Linked DNA regions of Aureimonas sp. SA4125. The protein of the gene in region 1 interacts with the protein of each later gene in a pairwise test. Links are inferred from orthologs where the notes say so. Each region holds a gene or a part of one and is shown in the gene's direction. Other genes may lie near its edges.

Region 1 (8,775 bases):
CCGGCCGCAACGAGCAGAAGGTGACGACGCCCGGATACGCGTCCGACCCTGCCTGGTCGCCCTCGCGCGAGTAGCCGCAGGGATCTGGAGATCCCAGGACGGCGTTGCCCCGCTGCAACAACCCGGCAGGGAAAAACGGCATCCCAGACGACGGAGGCGGTCCCCACGAGAACCGCCTTCGTCTCGACTCAAACCCTGTCCAGCCATTGCCCTGGCCTCGTGCTGCATCAGCGATGGTTTCCGAGCGTTTACTTCGCTTTAAGGTCGATTAGGGTAAACGTCTTCCAACACGAATTCATCTGATTTGAAGGAGCTGGCCATGAGCCGGATCGCCGTATTGGCCCATAGCCGCATCGCACTCGCCCTGATGGCGGCCCTCGCCCTGGCCGGTTGCGCCAAGAAGAACGGCGGCCTGCCGGACAACGCGAACGGCCTCGGCCTCAACGGCGCCAACGGTGGCTTGGGTGGCGCCGGCGGCGTCGGTGGTTCTGCCGCACCGGGCACCAGCCAGGACTTCACCGTCAATGTCGGCGACCGCATCTTCTTCGACACCGACTCCTCGGTCGTCCGCGCCGATGCGCAGCAGACCCTGACGGCCCAGGCGCGCTGGCTGAACCAGTATTCGCAGTATTCGATCACCGTCGAGGGCCATGCCGACGAGCGCGGAACCCGCGAGTACAACCTTGCGCTCGGCGCGCGCCGCGCTTCGGCAACCCGCGATTTCCTCACCCGTCAGGGCGTCGCAGCGGCCCGCATGCGCACCATCTCCTACGGCAAGGAACGTCCGGTCGCCGTCTGCGACGACATCTCCTGCTGGTCGCAGAACCGCCGCGCCGTCACCGTCCTCAACGGCGCCGGCAGCTGACCGGCTTAACCACGCTCCTCATCGAATGATGCCGGCGGCCCTTCGGGGCCGCTTTCGTTTGCCGGGGCTCAATATCGCGTGCCGGATCTGCAGCAGGGATCTGCAGCAGGGATCTGCAGCAGGGATCTGCGGCAGGAATGCAACGGGGCACACTTTGGCCGCACTGCATTGCCCATGCTGGCCTGCGAGCGTCCGCCCGCGTAAGGAGAGGGCGCAGAGGCCCTCGGTGGCGGACGAGAGAGGACGAATTGCCCATGACGATGCTGACCCTGACCCGCTTCATGGCGACTGCGGCGGTCCTGATGACGGCCGCCCTTCCGGCCCACGCCCTGAAGCTGCCCCTCGACTTCGGCACGATGTCCGCGCCCCATCGCGCAGCTCCAGCCGCCCCTGCCGCACGCGTCGACGCACCGGTGCTTTACGCCCAGGCGAGCGATCCGGTGCAGCGCATCAACCAGCTGGAAGAGGACAACCGCCGGCTGAACGGCAAGCTCGAGGAACTGTCCTTCCAGGTGCTGCAGCTGCAGGAACAGCTGCGCAAGACGCAGGAGGACAACGAGTTCCGTTTCCAGGATTTGGAAGGAAAAGGCGAAAAGAGGACCGAGGCCGCACCGGCCCCTGCCGCGGCACCCACCGCCACCGCTGGACTGCCCTCCACTGCTCCGGCCGCTTCCGACACGGTGGCCTCGACCTCCGCGCCCACCGCCGGCAGCGGCGACGAGATCGGCGGTCTCCTCAGCGGGGGTCTCGACACCACCGGCCTTGGCACATCGGGGGCAACGCCTCCGGCGGCACCGGCGGCCGGGTCGACCACCGTCGCCTCGATCAAGCCCGGCAGCGAGGGCGAACTCTACGGCCTTGCCTACAATTACATGCTCGCCGGCGACTACAATCTCGCCGAGAACGCCTTCCGCCAGTATGCCGACACCTATCCCGATGCGGCGGATGCCCCGGATGCCCAGTACTGGCTCGGCGAAAGTCTGTTCCAGCAGGCGAAATACACCGATGCCGCCGAGGTCTTCCTGACCGCGCAGAAGACCCACCCGAAGAGCCCGAAGGCGCCGGAGATGATGCTGAAGCTCGGCATGTCGCTCGCCAAGCTCGACAACCGCGACACGGCCTGCGTCACCTTCAAGGAAGTCGCCAAGCGCTATCCGCAGATGAGCGCCAACGTGAAGAAGAAGCTGCAGGCGGAAGCGGCCGCCAGCAACTGCTGACGCTTGGCTCCGCCGCCGCCCGCCTCGACGGCTCTCTGCGGCGAAGTCTGTCGCTTCTGGGCCCGGGACCGCAGGGGGTCGTTCTTGCCGTTTCCGGCGGGCCGGACTCGCTGGCGCTGATGCGGGCAGCCGCGACCCTCGGCGCCCGCCGAGCCGATCTCGCCTTCCACGTCGTCACGATCGATCACGCCCTTCGCCCAGAATCGTCGGCGGAAGCCCTGGCCGTCGGAAAGGCCGCGGCCGACCTCGGTCTCCCCCACCTCGTTCGCCGCTGGACCGGTGCCAATCCTGGGGGAAATCTCCAGGGCAGGGCGCGCGCGGGACGATATGCGCTTCTTGCCGAGGCCGCGCGGGAAGTGGGTGCCGCGGCGGTCATGACCGGCCATCACCAGGACGACCAGATCGAGACGCATTTTCTGGCCGCCGCCAGGCAGGCCGGCAATCGCGGTCTTGCCGGAATGCGGGCTGAGCGCGCCCTGGCGCCGGGGCTCGTCCTGCTGCGCCCCTTTCTCGATATCCCCGGCGCGGCGCTGAAGGCTGCCGTGTGCGGCCTCGACCCCGTCGACGATCCGAGCAATCGCGATCCCCGCTTCGACCGTGCCCGCCTGCGCCATGTCCTTGCCGAGAGGGGTTTCGACCGGGCCGCCGTCCTCCAGGCGATTGCCGGTCATGCCGCGACGCGCGATGCGGCCGACCAACGGCTCGCCGCGGCTTTGGCCCGCCTGCAGGCGAGTGGGCAGTTCTCTCTTTGCCCGCTCGGAACGCTCCGTCTCGATCGCAGCGCACTTGCCGATATCGGCGGCGAGACGGCGATCGACCTCGTCGGTCGCGTCCTGCGCGTCGTCGGCGCCGGCGACTATCCGCCAGCCCATGGCGCGACGGCGCGCCTGCTCGAAAGGCTTCAAGGCGGCATCGGACGCCCTGTCGCGGCGACGCTCGGCGGCGCAAGCGTTGCCGGAACGCAGATGCTGGTCTTTGCGCGCGAATATGGTCGCGCCGGGCCGCCACCCGCCGCGATCGTCCCCGGCGGCCCGACCGTCTTCGACAGCCGGTTCACGGTCTTGAGCGCTGTGGGCAGGGCTGACGAGGCAGCCGTATCGCTGGTGCCGCTGGGCCGTCTCGGTCTCGGCAACGCGACCGAGCGGACGCTGCCCGTCGCGATCGATGTCGCGGGCCGGCCGGTTGCGGCGCCCGCCTGTCTTCACCGCAAACTCGGGCCCGGCCTGCACGATCTGGTGATTCGGGAGCGCCTGTCCTGGCGTCTTTTTGCCGATCTTCCCACGGACATGCCGGGAGCGCAGGGGGGATGCGGCCGCCATGCCGCCACCGGGGGTTAACCGGTGGGTGCGCAAATCGCCGCAAATGCGCCCGATGCAGTTGGCAAGCCGTGAGCATGCACCTATCTTCGCTCTAGCCGTTGCGGCAATATTCCAATTGCCCACGACGCGGATGTCAGGACCTCAAATGAACCAGAATTTTCGCAATATTGCGCTGTGGGCGATTATCGGTCTGCTGATCGTCGCGGTATTCCAGCTGTTTTCCAACGGCGCGCAGACGCAGGGCGCGACCAGCGTTCCCTATTCCAAGTTCCTCAGCGATGTCGACGCCGGCCGTGTTCGCGCCGTGACGATCCAGGGACAGCAGATCAGCGGCTCCTATACGGACGCCTCGACGCCCTTCCAGACCTATGCTCCGCAGGACGCGAACCTGATCGAGCGCCTCGAGGGCAAGAACGTCTCGATCACGGCGAGCCCGCCGAGCGACAACTCCAATCCGCTCTGGTCGATGATCCTGTCCTTCGGTCCGATCCTCCTCATCCTCGGCGTCTGGATCTTCCTGATGCGCCAGATGCAGGGTGGTGCCGGCGGCAAGGCGATGGGTTTTGGCAAGTCCAAGGCCAAGCTCCTGACCGAGGCACATGGTCGCGTGACCTTTGCGGACGTTGCCGGCGTGGACGAGGCCAAGCAGGATCTGGAAGAGATCGTCGAATTCCTGCGCGAGCCGCAGAAGTTCCAGCGCCTCGGCGGCAAGATCCCGCGCGGCGTCCTGCTCGTCGGCCCTCCCGGTACCGGCAAGACGCTGCTCGCTCGCTCGGTCGCGGGTGAGGCGAACGTGCCCTTCTTCACGATCTCCGGTTCCGACTTCGTCGAGATGTTCGTCGGCGTCGGCGCGAGCCGCGTGCGCGACATGTTCGAGCAGGCCAAGAAGAACAGTCCCTGCATCATCTTCATCGACGAAATCGATGCCGTCGGCCGCCATCGCGGCGCCGGTCTCGGCGGCGGCAATGACGAGCGCGAGCAGACGCTGAACCAGCTGCTCGTCGAAATGGACGGCTTCGAGCCGAACGAGGGCATCATCATCATCGCCGCGACCAACCGTCCCGACGTGCTCGACCCTGCGCTGCTGCGTCCGGGCCGGTTCGATCGCCAGGTCATGGTCTCGAACCCGGATGTCGGCGGCCGCGAGAAGATCCTGAAGGTTCATGTCCGCAACGTCCCGCTGGCACCGAACGTCGATCTGCGCACCATCGCGCGCGGCACGCCTGGCTTTTCCGGCGCCGATCTTGCCAACCTCGTCAACGAGGCGGCGCTGATGGCCGCCCGCCGTTCCAAGCGCCTCGTCACCATGCTCGAATTCGAGGATGCCAAGGACAAGGTGATGATGGGCGCCGAGCGCCGCTCGATGGCCATGACCGAGGACGAGAAGGCGCTGACCGCCTATCACGAAGCCGGCCATGCCCTGGTCGGCATCCACGAGCCTTTCAACGACCCGCTGCACAAGGTGACGATCATTCCGCGTGGCCGGGCGCTGGGCGTCACCATGAATCTGCCGGAGCGTGACCGGTACGGCATGCGCAAGAACGAGATGGAGGCGCGCCTCGCCATGATCTTCGGCGGCCGCGCCGCGGAAGAGATCATCTACGGTCTCGACAACGTGACCACCGGCGCCTCCAACGACATTCAGCAGGCGACGAACATGGCCCGCGCCATGGTGATGGAATACGGCATGAGCGAGAAGCTCGGCCGCCTGCGCTATCGGCAGAACCAGGAGGAGGTCTTCCTCGGGCATTCCGTCTCGCAGCAGCAGAACATGTCCGAGGACACCTCGCGGATGATCGACTCCGAGGTTCGCGGCATCATCGAAGCGGCCGAGAACAAGGCGCGCAAGATCCTGAACGATCATCTCGACGAACTGCACATCGTCGCCAAGGGCCTGCTCGAATTCGAGACGCTGTCGGGCGACGAAGTCCGCGACCTCATCGCCGGCAAGACGCTCGCCCGCGACATGGGCGACGACACGCCGCCCTCGCGCGGCTCGGCCGTGCCGAAGACGGGCTCGTCGCCGCGTCCCAAGGGGGCTCCCGACAGCCCGCTCGAGCCGCAGCCGTCGATCTGACAGGATATCCCGCGACGTGACGAAGGCGGCCCGCTCGGGCCGCCTTTTCGTTATGCGGTGGGTTTTGCGTCGTCGCCGGGGACATCTGATGTCTCGCTGACATTCTTTTTTACTTTTTGGGGCATGCTCTGCGCACTATGGGGCCGTTCGGGCCTGGCCAGATGATGTTCTCAAGGGATTGCCATGAGCAGAAAATTCTTCGGCACCGACGGCATCCGGGGCACCGCCAACACCTATCCGATGAATGCCGAGATCGCGATGAAGGTCGGCATGGCGGCCGGTATCGCCTTCAGGCGCGGCGACTACCGCCACCGGGTGGTGATCGGCAAAGACACGCGACTGTCCGGCTACATGATCGAACCGGCCCTCTGCGCCGGCTTCACGTCGGTCGGCATGGACGTTCTGATGCTCGGCCCGATGCCGACGCCCGCCGTCGCCATGCTCACCCGGTCGATGCGAGCCGATCTCGGCGTCATGATTTCCGCCTCGCACAATCCCTTCGAGGACAACGGCATCAAGCTTTTCGGGCCCGACGGCTATAAGCTGTCGGACGAGGTGGAGCTGCAGATCGAGCAGCTGGTCGGCGAAGACATGTCCTCGCGCCTCGTCATGGGTGACCGGCTCGGCCGCGCCAAGCGCTATGACGACGGCGGCCGCGACCGCTACATCGAATTCGCCAAGCGCACCTTGCCGAAGACGCTGACGCTGGATGGCCTGCGCATCGTCATCGATTGCGCGAATGGCGCGGCCTACAAGGTGGCGCCTGAAGTCCTGTGGGAGCTCGGCGCCGAGGTGATCCGTATCGGTGTTGAGCCGAACGGCACGAACATCAACCTGAATTGCGGCTCGACCAGCCCCGCTGCATTGTCGGCGAAGGTCAGGGAAGTGCGCGCCGACATCGGCATCGCTCTCGACGGCGACGCCGACCGCCTCATCATCGTCGACGAGAATGGCGACATCGTCGACGGCGATCAGCTGATGGCCGTCATTGCCGAATCCTGGGCCGAGGACGGACGTCTGGCCGCCGGGGGCATCGTCGCCACGATCATGTCCAATCTCGGCCTCGAACGCTTCCTCGGCGACCGCGGCCTGCAGCTCGCCCGGACCAAGGTCGGCGACCGCCACGTCGTCGAGCACATGCGCGAGCACGGCTACAATGTCGGCGGCGAGCAGTCGGGGCACATCATCCTGTCCGACTACGGCACGACCGGTGATGGGCTGATCTCGGCCCTGCAGATCCTGGCCGTGGTGCGCAAGTCCCGTGGCCTCGTGTCCGAGGTCTGCCGCAAGTTCGAGCCGGTGCCGCAGATTCTGAAGAACGTCCGCTTTTCCGGCGGCGAGCCGCTCGAGAGGACGCAGGTGCAGACGGCCATCAGTTCTGGTCGCGCACGTCTCGGCAATCACGGACGGCTCGTCATTCGCCCGTCCGGCACCGAGCCCCTGATCCGGGTCATGGCCGAAGGCGACGATCCGGTTCTTGTCGGCAGCGTCGTCGACGACATCATTGGTGCATTGAAGCAGGCAGCTGCCTAAACGTAACCGGCCCCTGAACTCAACTGTTTATTAACCAAGTTTTTTTACCGTCTTCGTTGAACGGTTGCTCGTGCGCAGCCGGGCCTCAGCGGGGATCAAGACATTGTCCAGGTATTCAGTATCGGCTGCGATCGTCGCGGCACTTCTGTCGGGGACGGCCAGCGTCCGGGCCGCCGATCTGATCGAGCCGGTCTACGAGGCGCCAGCGCCGCTGCCGGTTTCCACCTCGGGTTGGTATCTGCGCGGCGATGTCGGCTACGTCTTCAAGGGCAAGGCTTCGGGCGAGTGGGATTTCTGGAACCAGTTCCCGGGTGTCGAGGGCATCGACGACACCTATGACTACGACACCTTCAACCTCGACAGCACCGCGAGCTTTGGCGGCGGTATCGGCTACCGCTTCACCGATCAGCTGCGCACGGACGCGACGGTCGATTTCCTCAGGACCAATGTCGAAGGCGAGACGCCTTGCCCCTTCATGGTGCAGACCGATCCGAACGGCCTTGCACTGCCGTTTGACGCGGCGTGCGACCTGAAGGCATCGACCAAGGCCTCGGTCTGGACGGCCATGGCCAATGCCTATGTCGACATCGGCCAGTTCGGCCGGATCAATCCCTATATCGGAGCCGGCATCGGCGCGGCCCACGTGAAATACGAGGACGTCACAGAGGATCAGGTCTGCGGTGCTCCCTACAGCTGCCCGTATACGGGCGTGCACGAGGGACAGTCGAGCTGGCGCTTTGCTTCCTCGCTGATGGCCGGCGCGACCGTGGATATCACCGGACAGCTGAAACTCGATGCCGGGTACCGCTATACCCGCATCGAGGGCGGCGACGCCTACGGATACGACGCCGCCGACACGTCCTTTGGGGCGACCGGCGTGCAGGGCCGCGACGACGGCCTCAATCTCCACTCCGTGCGGGCCGGTCTTCGCTACGAATTCGGCGCGACGTCCTATGGCGATGCGCATTCCGGCGGATTGTCGTCTTACCGGTAAGCCTCGTCCCAGCAAGAGCGAGCATTCTCCACGATGAAATGATCGTCGTGGCAAGCATGGCTGCCGGCGTGCGGCAATGCATTGCCGCGGCCGTGCCTCCCTCGTGCAACACAGAGCGACAGGGCGCGAGAAAATGTTAACGTTAACAGACACAGTTAATCGTTGCTTAACGTTTCTACCACAGAGTGCTTTCGAGATCGCAATTCTCCGCCCATTGACAAAATGTTCATCGAAGGAAGAGCCAAGGCAATGAAGACTGTTGTCAAATCCCTGTTGCTGAGCGTGGCCGCCCTGGTGGCCGTCTCCCATGCCTCCTTGGCGGCTGACATTATCGAGCCGATCTATGAGGAGGTTCCGGAGATTGTCCCGGTCGAGGTCGGATCCGGCTGGTACCTGCGCGGCGACGTCTCCTACGACTTCAAGAGCGATCTCGACGCCGGCTACCGGACCTTCGGCCCGGTCGGTTGTCCCGGCGGATGCGGGATCGACCCGATCTATGACGACCAGGACTATGACGGCTTCGAAATCGAAGCCGGCGCCAATGTCGGGGTCGGTTTCGGCTATCAGTTCACCGACTACTTCCGTGGCGACCTGACCGCGCATTACTGGAAGGCCGACGTCAGCGGCACCGACGAGGGCGGCTTCGGCATCGACTGCTATGGCAATGCCATCACCGACGCGACCTGCCGCTCCAAGGACACCTCGAAGGTCTCGGCCTGGGAGCTGATGGCCAACGCCTATGTCGACCTCGGCACCTTCGCCGGGTTCAC
Region 2 (8,833 bases), 2.4 Mb from region 1 along the record:
TCCCAGCATGCCCTTCAACGCCGCTTTCAGATAGCGCGTGCCGTAACCGGCGCGGCCGGGTTCCTTTACCGGCGGTCCTCCGCTCTCGGTCCAGGTCATGCAGAGCTCGCGCGGTTCGTACGCCGTGACGGACCACTCGAACGTGACCTGGCCTCCGGGCTGCGAGAGCGCCCCATACTTGATGGCGTTCGTCGCCAGCTCATGAAGGCAGAGGGCCAGGGTGGTTCCCGCCTCCCGGCTCAGCAGGACAGCAGGCCCCCGCGTCACGATCCGATCGAGTCCCCCGTGGCGGTAGGGATCGAAGGTCAGGTCGGCGACTTCGGAGATCGACACGACTTCGCCGTCGGCGTGAAACACGGCCGAATGAACCTTGTCCAGGGCCCCCAGCCGCCCGCGAAAATCCTCGGCAAATCCCTCCAGAGACGTGGCGCCGCGGCGGGTCATCTCGAAGATCGATGCGACGCTCGCCAAGATGTTCTTGACGCGGTGGTTCAGTTCGCGCCGCAGTTCGATCTCGCGCGAGATGTGATCGCGGACGTCGCGCTGGCGGAGTCGCGCAAGGAGCGCCGCCTGGACGCCGCTGACCAGTTCGACGGTCATGACCGGGCGCTTGTAGAACATCTGGCGCGTCTTCGGCCATGCGTGGCTGAGCTCGGCCTTGATCCGAGTATCAGGCGAGCCGCGATCGAGGAGGACGATGATCGGCATCTCGGACCAGGCCTGCTGGTTGCCCAGATGGGCGGCAACGGTTGCCAGCACTGCGGGGGTCAGAGCCTCGTGTGTCAGGAGAAGGACACCGGGCGACGCGGAGAGGCGACTGGCCAGATCCCCGGTCCCCGAAGCGGTTTCGACCCGAATGTCGTGCTCACGGAGCATCGTCGCGAGGTAGGCCGAATCGCTGCGATACGGCGCCAGGACCAAAACATGGTCCAGCGCCGAAGCGTCATCGCTTTCCGGAGCGTTCACGTTTCCGGAAGCGGATTGTATGGGACGACGCTGATGCCGGAGCTCTTGATGAAGAGCTCGTGGACGTCGAGGTCGTGGGGGCCGTGTCGCTTTTTGACGACGGTGATATTGCGGCGCAACCGTCCGTCGTGCTCGGCGATGCGCAACAGCAAAACGGTGTCACCGAGGAAGCTGACATCAACGTCGATCGCGACATTCTGCCCCAACAGGCCGTGCTGGGCGACGATGAGCATCGTGAGAACGCCGGCCCGCGCCAGATACTTCAACAGGGACTGGATATCCCGCACCGCCTTCTCGCGGTTCGGAAGCGAGTTTAGATACCCGGTGAAGCTGTCGATCACGACCACGCGGCACTTTTCGGATGACACGATGCCCTGCACGACCTGTGCGAATTCGCCCGGCGAAATCTCGTTCGGATTGAAGTCGCGGATGATCAGCTTTCCACTTTCGTGGAAGGGGCGCAGGCTCATGCCGAGGCCCTCGGATCTCCTGAAGAAAGTCTCCAGGCGCTCCTCGAACAGAAAGAGCGCGACACTCTCTCCTCGTTCCAGGGCCGCCTTCGAATACAGCGAGGCCATTGTGGATTTGCCGGTGCCGGATTGGCCGATCACAAGCGTGATGGTTCCCGACTCCTGCCCCCCACCGAACATGTCATCAAGCATCGCAACGCCGGACTTGATGAGCTCCGGCTTGGACTCCTCGATGGCCGAACCGGGAATGATGCGCGGGAAGACGACGACGCCGTGTCCCTCGCGAATCGCCATGTCGTGGTACCCGTCGGCGATCGGTACGCCCCGCATCTTGCTGACCTCGATGCGCCGCCGGACGGCGCCGTAATCCTCCAGCGACTTGTGGAAGCGGATGACGCCGTGGGCAATGCCCTCGACCTCCTCGCCGTTCATCGCCTCCCCGTTCTGCGTATCGAGAAGCAGCGCGACCACGTTGCGCTTGGCAAGAAAAGCCTTGAAGCCGATCAGCTCGCGCCGGAACCGCGGTGAATCGCCCGTAATCAGCCGGATCTCGAGCAGGGAATCATAGACCAGGCGGCGTGGCTTGTGCTCCTCGATGGCTCGCTCGATCGCCTGCCTCGTCTCGTCGAGCCGCAGTTCCGCCGTCTGGAAGATCGTCTGGTCCGAGGCCCCGCTCACCGTGTCCGAAGCGGACAGCTCCTCGACCCTGATGCCCTTGAGTGTCCATCCGTGCGAGATGGCGATGCTCTCCAGCTCCGCCTTTGTCTGCGAGAGGCTCACATAGATGCATTTTTCGCCCGCTTCGACGCCGGCGCGCAGGAACTGGAGAGCGGCGGTCGTCTTGCCTGCTCCAGGGGCGCCCTGGAGCATGTACAGGTTGGACGGCGGCAGTCCTCCGCGGAGAATTTCGTCCAGGCCCGGGATGCCCGAGGACATAGGTGGCACGGTCGCGGTCTTGGTCATCTCATCTCCGTACGCGGGGTCCGGGCGAATGATGCCAGAACGTTTCCTCCCTAATTGCTGGCCGGATTCGAATTTGCAACTCTCAGTCTCGCGCAGCTTTCGTGATTGGCGACCGTGTCACTGGGCGGCGGTCGTCGATCCCCTGGCACTGTGGACTTCACCGGACGCGGGATCCGCGGCCCCAAACGCACTGGGCATCAGGAAACGTCTCCATCGCGACTATCGCCAGGATCGCGTGACCTTTTACGAGGCGTCAAACCCCAGGACAGATGCCAGTTCGCCCCATTCCCGCTTGCTGAGGCCGCTGTTGGACTGATCGATCCGTTCGCCGGCGATCATCCGGCGAACCAAGGCAACTGCCGACGCTGAAAGGGTCGCCGCGCCCATGCGGTGTTCGAGGAAGGCCTCATGGGTGATCGGGACCCACCGGGCCATGATGCCCAGCATGACGTCCGCATAGGCTCTGATTTCGTACTGGGCGTGCGGGTCTGCACGAAGGCGCAGGAAATTCATGAAGTTGTGCAGGTCGGCCTTCCAGTACCACTGGGTATAGAAATTCAGCGTGAGGTTCATCCGCGCGAGCTCGCGAGCAAGGCCCGCCCGGTCGGCCCGATGCGTTCCGGCATCCTCCTCGTTCAACATCACGGCGTAGTGATCGTAGTTCCGCTCTGCATCCCGCCGGAGCAGATCCAGGACCTCGTCGGCCTCGGCGCCTTCGAGAACGTCGCCGCGTCCCTGCCTGTTGACGGACGACTGCGCCGCCAAGTGCTCGCGTTCGGGAACGTAGAATTCCCTGTCCATGACCGAGTAGCGGGCGGAATACTCGTTCACGCTCGCCATGCGGTGGCGGATCCACTGACGCGCGACGAAGATCGGCAGCTTCACGTGGAGCTTGATCTCGGCCATCTCGAACGGCGTCGTGTGCCAGTGGCGGAGCAGGTAGTTGATGAGGCCGCGGTCTTCGGAAACCCGCTTCGTGCCGCGACCGTAGGAGACCCGAGCCGCCTGCACGACCGCGTCGTCGTTGCCCATGTAGTCGACGACCCGCACGAACCCATGGTCGAGGACAGGGAACGGTGTGTGCAGGACCTCTTCCAGGCCGTCCGAAACGGGTCGGGACGTCGCGTTCCGAATGGAGCGGAGGGCCTCGATCTCGGCGAGCTGCTCGCTAGTGAACCTATCCAATTGCGCTGTCTCCCTGGGCGTGTGCGAGCAGATGTCCGCCGCCGCTCTCTACGGCAATCAAGCCTTCCGAGGAAGCGGGCGGGGCCGACATCGCGGCAAAGCCGCAGCGGCAATGAAGAGATTCTCGCAGCGTCAATCATGCCAGGTTGCGCGCACCCGTTACGCTGCAGCGCCTGTAAGGGTACGCGCTTCGCCCGCGCCAGACGATCCAATCGTTGAGGGCAGGGCTGCCCGCGCATCACCGGCTCGGTCGAGCGACAGAAAAGCCGTGAAAACTCGGGCACGAATGGCAGCGGATGACAGATTGGCCCGCCTTCTCGCAACATTGCCCCTGACATCCGCACGCCTTACGTTCCTCTGCGGCGACCTCCTTGTGCGACCGACTATCGCACAAATGGGATGGGGAGTGATGCCGTGAGGGTGTGCATCGGTGTGACGTCTGGAGCAGAATGCGGCATCCGAAAACCGTTCAGCATCGTCTTTTGCACGCTCGTCCGACCACGAGAATGCGGAGACGAGGGATAGCCTGCCGGCGTTCGAGCCGCGGACACGCTTCGTGACGCGGCTGGTCTGCGTCGTCGCCATGGCCGAGAACCGGGTAATCGGGCGGGACGGCGCCATGCCCTGGTCGCTGTCGACCGATCTCGGGCGCTATCGCCGGCTGACCATGGGTAAGCCGATGATCATGGGGCGCAAGACGTTCGAATCGATCGGGCGCGCTCTCGACGGGCGCGATTCCATCGTCTTGACCCGCGCGAGCGCCCTGCCTCTGCCAGGCGCCCATCGCGTGTCGTCGCCGCAGGAAGCGTTGGCGCTGGCAACCCACTTTGCCGAAGCACGGGGCGCCGCCGAAATCGTGATTGCCGGCGGTGCCGAAATCTATGCGCTGTTCCTGCCCTGCACCGACCGTCTCTACGTGACGCATGCCGCCTGTGAACCCTTGGGCGACGCCCGGTTTCCGGCGATCGATCCCGCCGATTGGGAGGTCGTTGCCGCGCAGGCCGTTCCGGCGGGGGAGCGCGACAGCGTAGCCAGCCGCTTCGTCACCTATGACCGGCGCAGCACGCCGTAAAGAAAACGTCGGTTGCGCCGTCGCGGAGGCTGGATTTTATCCATAGCCGCGCAAATTCGCCGCAGATGTGACGGCGATGCGCCTAATTGCCTGGCACGCGTTGAAAGCCGGAAACCCAATTCCTATAAGAGGACCCTAGGGGACCGAGCGCGACACGTGGCCGCTTTCCCGCTTCATGATATCAGGCGAGAGGACATGCATGCCCTGGAGTAATCAGACGGGTGGCGGCGGTGGCTGGAAAAGCGGCGGCGGCGGGAATGGCGGCGGGCCTTGGGGACAAGGACCACAAGGCCCGCGTCCCGGCGGCAACACGTCACCCGATCTGGAGGAAATCCTCAGGCGCGGCCAGGATCGTCTGCGCCGGGCTATTCCAGGCGGGGGCGGCGGCGGCGGCCGCGGTGGTCCCGGCAGCGGGGGCAGCGGCGGCGGCTTTGCCCTCGGCGGACTTGTCCTTATTCTTCTGGCCGTGATCTGGGCCTTCAACGCCATCCATATGGTACAACCCGGCGAATACGGCGTGAAGATATTTCTCGGCAAGCCGCGCGAGCAGCTGGCCAGCGAGGGACTGAACTTCACCCTCTGGCCGCTCGAAACCTTCGCCACCGTCCCGGCGGTGGAAAACCAGCTCGCCATCGGCCGCGCGGGCGGTGAAGCTGGCGGAAGCAACGCCGCCGGCCTGATGCTCTCGGGCGACCAGAACATCGTCAACGTGCAGTTCTCGGTGCTCTACCGCATCGACCGGCCGCAGGACTATCTCTTCAACGTCGACGACCCCCAGGGCATGCTGCGGCAGGTCTCCGAGAGCGCCATGCGCGAGGTCGTCGGTCGTCGTCCCGTCGACGAGGTGTTCCGCGACAACCGCGCCGGCATTGCCGAATCGGTGCGGGCGATCATCCAGGACGCGCTCGATCGCTACGGCGCGGGCATCCGGATTTCCGGCGTTTCGATCGAGGATGCGGCGCCGCCGGAGCAGGTCGCGACGGCCTTCGAGGAAGTGCAGCGTGCGGGACAGGACCAGATCCGGTTCGTCGAGGAAGCCAGCCTCTACCGCAATCAGCAGCTCGGCCAGGCGCGTGGTGAGGCTCTGCAGATTCGCGAAGACGCAGCGGCGGAGAAGAACCGCCTGATCCAGGACGCCGAGGGTGAATCGCGTCGCTTCGCCGACATCCTCGACGAGTACGAGAAGGCACCCGAGATCACCCGTCGCCGACTCTTCCTCGAGACGATGGAAGGTGTCTACGGCGACTCCAAGAAGGTTCTGGTGGACGGCGCCGTCAGTCAGCAGGGCGTGGTTCCCTACCTGCCGCTCGGCAGCCTTCAGGGCCAGCCCGCCGCCAACGCGACCGCGGCTACCAACCGTGCTGCCGACCAGACCGGTCGCACCGTCACGACGCCCACCGCAGACCAGGGGACCAACTGATGAGCCAGCGTTTCTATGCGGTGCTAATCATCGCCGTCGCCGCCCTGTTCTTCATCTGGAACTCGCTTTTCGTCGTCAACGAACGCGAACAGGCCGTGGTGCTGAGGTTCGGACAGATCCAGCGCGTGGTGACCGAGCCCGGCCTCTACGTGAAGCTGCCCTTCACCTTCGCCAATGCCGATTCGGTGCAGATGCTGCCGGACCGGCTGCTGCGTTCCGACATCATCGATCTGGAAGTCCAGGTCTCGGGCGGCGCGCGCTATGTGGTCGATGCCTTCATGGTCTACCGCATCGAGGACGCCCGGAAGTTCCGGAATGGCGTCCAGGGCGGCAGCCTCGAGGTCGCTGAACAGCGTCTCCTGACGCGCTTCAACTCGGCCATTCGTGCGACCTACGGCCAGCGCAGCTTCGATGCGGCGCTGTCGGCGGCGCGTGCGGAAATGATGGTGGAGATCCGTGACCAGGTGCGGCCGGAAGCCTCTGCTCTCGGCATCAGTCTGGAAGATATTCGGATCAGCCGGACGGATCTCACGTCGGAAGTGTCCGAGAATACCTATCGGCGCATGGCCGCCGAGCGTCTGACCGAAGCGGAGAGACTGCGTGCCGACGGTCAGGTCGCGGCGCGGCAGATCCGCGCGGCAACCGAGCGCGAGGCTTCCGAACTCGTCGCCGGAGCGCGCCGCGATGCGGCGGTGCTGCAGGGCGAGGGCCAGGCCGAACGCAATGCGACGCTGGCCAATTCCTACGGCCGGAACAGCGAGTTCTTCGAGTTCTTCCGCTCGATGCAGGCCTACAAGAATGCGCTCGGTGCAAGCGGGCCGACGATGGTGGTGAGCCCGGACTCGGAGTTCTTCCAGTACTTCAAGAACGACGGAGCCGCCGGCGCCATGGCATCGGTGGCATCGCCCACGCCTGTCGATGCGGCCCCTGCCGCGCCTGACGCGGCACCCGATGCAGCCCCTGCGCCGGCTGACGCCGCGGAGGAGGTGACTCCGGCAACGCCTGACACCGCCGCTCCCGCGGGTCTGCCCGAGGCGACCGCCGAACCCGCGCCTGCCGCGCCGGTGGAAACACCTGCCGCGGTGCCCGCGCCAACGCAGTAAAGCCGTTTTCGGCCCGCGGCACAAAGAGGCCACGATCGAGGAGCACCGGTGAAAGCCGGTGCTCCTTTTTGTTGTGCGTTGCGATCACCTTCGCATCAGCGCAACGCAATCTGCTTGATTTCGGCTCAGCTTTCGGTTTGCCTTGGCGGAGCCGGGACGTGATCGACGGCATCTTGCCCGCACGGTTTGCGCGGGCGTTCAGTCACGGGAAAATATGATGTCCGCTCCGCGCCGCCGAATGTCGTCCGTCGCTGTCGCCGGTGGCATGCTCCTCATGGGGATTGTCTCCGCCGCCGCCCAGGGGGTGATCGAACCGCCGCCGGAAGGCCAGGTCATCGCGCCGCAGGTTCCGCCGGCGACGACCGTCGATCCGACTGCGCCGGGCGTGCCTGCGATATCCGGGCCGACGTCCCGCGGACCGGCATCGGTTGCCGACGTCGCCGAAGGCCTGCTCGACGCGGTCGTGAACATCTCGACTTCGCAGACGATCGAGGCTGCGGGGCGCGGGATCCCGCCGCTGGAGGCGCCGGAAGGCTCGCCTCTCCAGGACTTCTTCGACGATCTCCTGAAGGACGACAACGGTTCGGGGTCTCGAAAGGTGCAGTCGCTGGGTTCGGGCTTCGTCATCGACCCCGCCGGCTTCATCATCACCAACAACCACGTCATCGCCGATGCCGACGAGATCACCGCCAATTTCGCCGATGGATCGAAGTTGACCGCCGAGCTCGTCGGCGTCGATACGAAGACGGATATCGCCGTCCTCAAGGTCGAGCCGAAAACACCGCTGAAGTCGGTAAAGTTCGGCGAGTCCGAAAAGCTGCGCATCGGCGACTGGGTCATGGCCATCGGCAATCCGTTCGGCCTCGGCGGCTCGGTCACCGTCGGCATCGTCTCGGCGCGTGGCCGCAACATCAATGCCGGACCCTACGACAATTTCATCCAGACCGACGCGGCCATCAATCGCGGCAATTCAGGCGGCCCGCTGTTCGACATGAACGGCGACGTCGTCGGCATCAACACGGCGATCATCTCGCCGACCGGCGGCTCGATCGGCATCGGCTTTTCCATTCCGTCCGAGATTGCGACCAACGTCATCGATCAACTGCGCGAATTCGGCGAGACGCGCCGCGGCTGGCTGGGCATACGGCTTCAGGAAGTCAGCGAGGAGATCGCCGAGGGCCTCGGTCTTCCCGCGGCCAAGGGCGCACTGGTCATGGGCGTCGTTCCGGGCGGTCCGTCCGACAACGGGTTGCTGCGCGTCGGGGACGTGATCGTCAGCTTCGATGGCCAGGAGATCGCCACGTCGCGCGATCTGCCGCGCATCGTCGCCGAGACGCCGGTCGGCAAGAAGGTGGCGGTCAAGCTGCTGCGCAAGGAAGCAAAGACCACCGATCCGACGCAGGAGGTCGATGTCGACGTGACGCTCGGGCGGCTGGAGGACGGCGAGAAGCTGATGACCGAGTCGGAAGAAGCGCCGACCACGCCGGAGCAGCCCGGAGCCGCCAAGGTCGCCGGCATCGAGACTCTCGGGATGACGATCGCCGATATCGACGCGGAGGCAAGGACCACGTATTCCCTCGGCGCAGACGTCGCCGGCGTCGTCGTCACCGCGGTCAATCCGGTTTCGGGCGCTGCCGAGAAGGGCATCGAGCCC

The links.
Region 2: the proteins of ftsH (region 1) and hflK interact in binary tests that used the Escherichia coli proteins (3 or more experiments, as listed by UniProt). The link is inferred for Aureimonas sp. SA4125 from one-to-one orthologs.

Annotation. Positions count from the first base shown.
Region 1 is NZ_AP025032.1:841,895-850,669, forward strand. Bases 3,096-6,012 are described here. They hold ftsH (ATP-dependent zinc metalloprotease FtsH), read left to right. Parts: upstream 3,096-3,546; coding sequence 3,547-5,478; downstream 5,479-6,012. Other genes in these bases: Sa4125_RS03875 (hypothetical protein), read left to right, coding at 3,096-3,419; glmM (phosphoglucosamine mutase), read left to right, coding at 5,662-6,012. In the rest of the region: Tol-Pal system beta propeller repeat protein TolB, read left to right, coding at 1-74; peptidoglycan-associated lipoprotein Pal, read left to right, coding at 320-865; tol-pal system protein YbgF, read left to right, coding at 1,120-2,082; Sa4125_RS24130 (hypothetical protein), read right to left, coding at 2,016-2,987; more of Sa4125_RS03875, read left to right, coding at 3,048-3,095; more of glmM, read left to right, coding at 6,013-7,011; Sa4125_RS03890 (outer membrane protein), read left to right, coding at 7,115-8,005; Sa4125_RS03895 (outer membrane beta-barrel protein), read left to right, coding at 8,255-8,775. UniProt on the Escherichia coli protein: Acts as a processive, ATP-dependent zinc metallopeptidase for both cytoplasmic and membrane proteins. Plays a role in the quality control of integral membrane proteins.
Region 2 is NZ_AP025032.1:3,231,537-3,240,369, reverse strand. What follows is about bases 3,991-6,965. They hold hflK (FtsH protease activity modulator HflK), read left to right. Parts: upstream 3,991-4,855; coding sequence 4,856-6,076; downstream 6,077-6,965. Other genes in these bases: Sa4125_RS15330 (protease modulator HflC), read left to right, coding at 6,076-6,965; Sa4125_RS15340 (dihydrofolate reductase), read left to right, coding at 4,141-4,656. Outside these bases: Sa4125_RS15355 (sensor histidine kinase), read right to left, coding at 1-876; Sa4125_RS15350 (ATPase domain-containing protein), read right to left, coding at 963-2,399; thyX (FAD-dependent thymidylate synthase), read right to left, coding at 2,643-3,584; more of Sa4125_RS15330, read left to right, coding at 6,966-7,179; Sa4125_RS15325 (Do family serine endopeptidase), read left to right, coding at 7,397-8,833.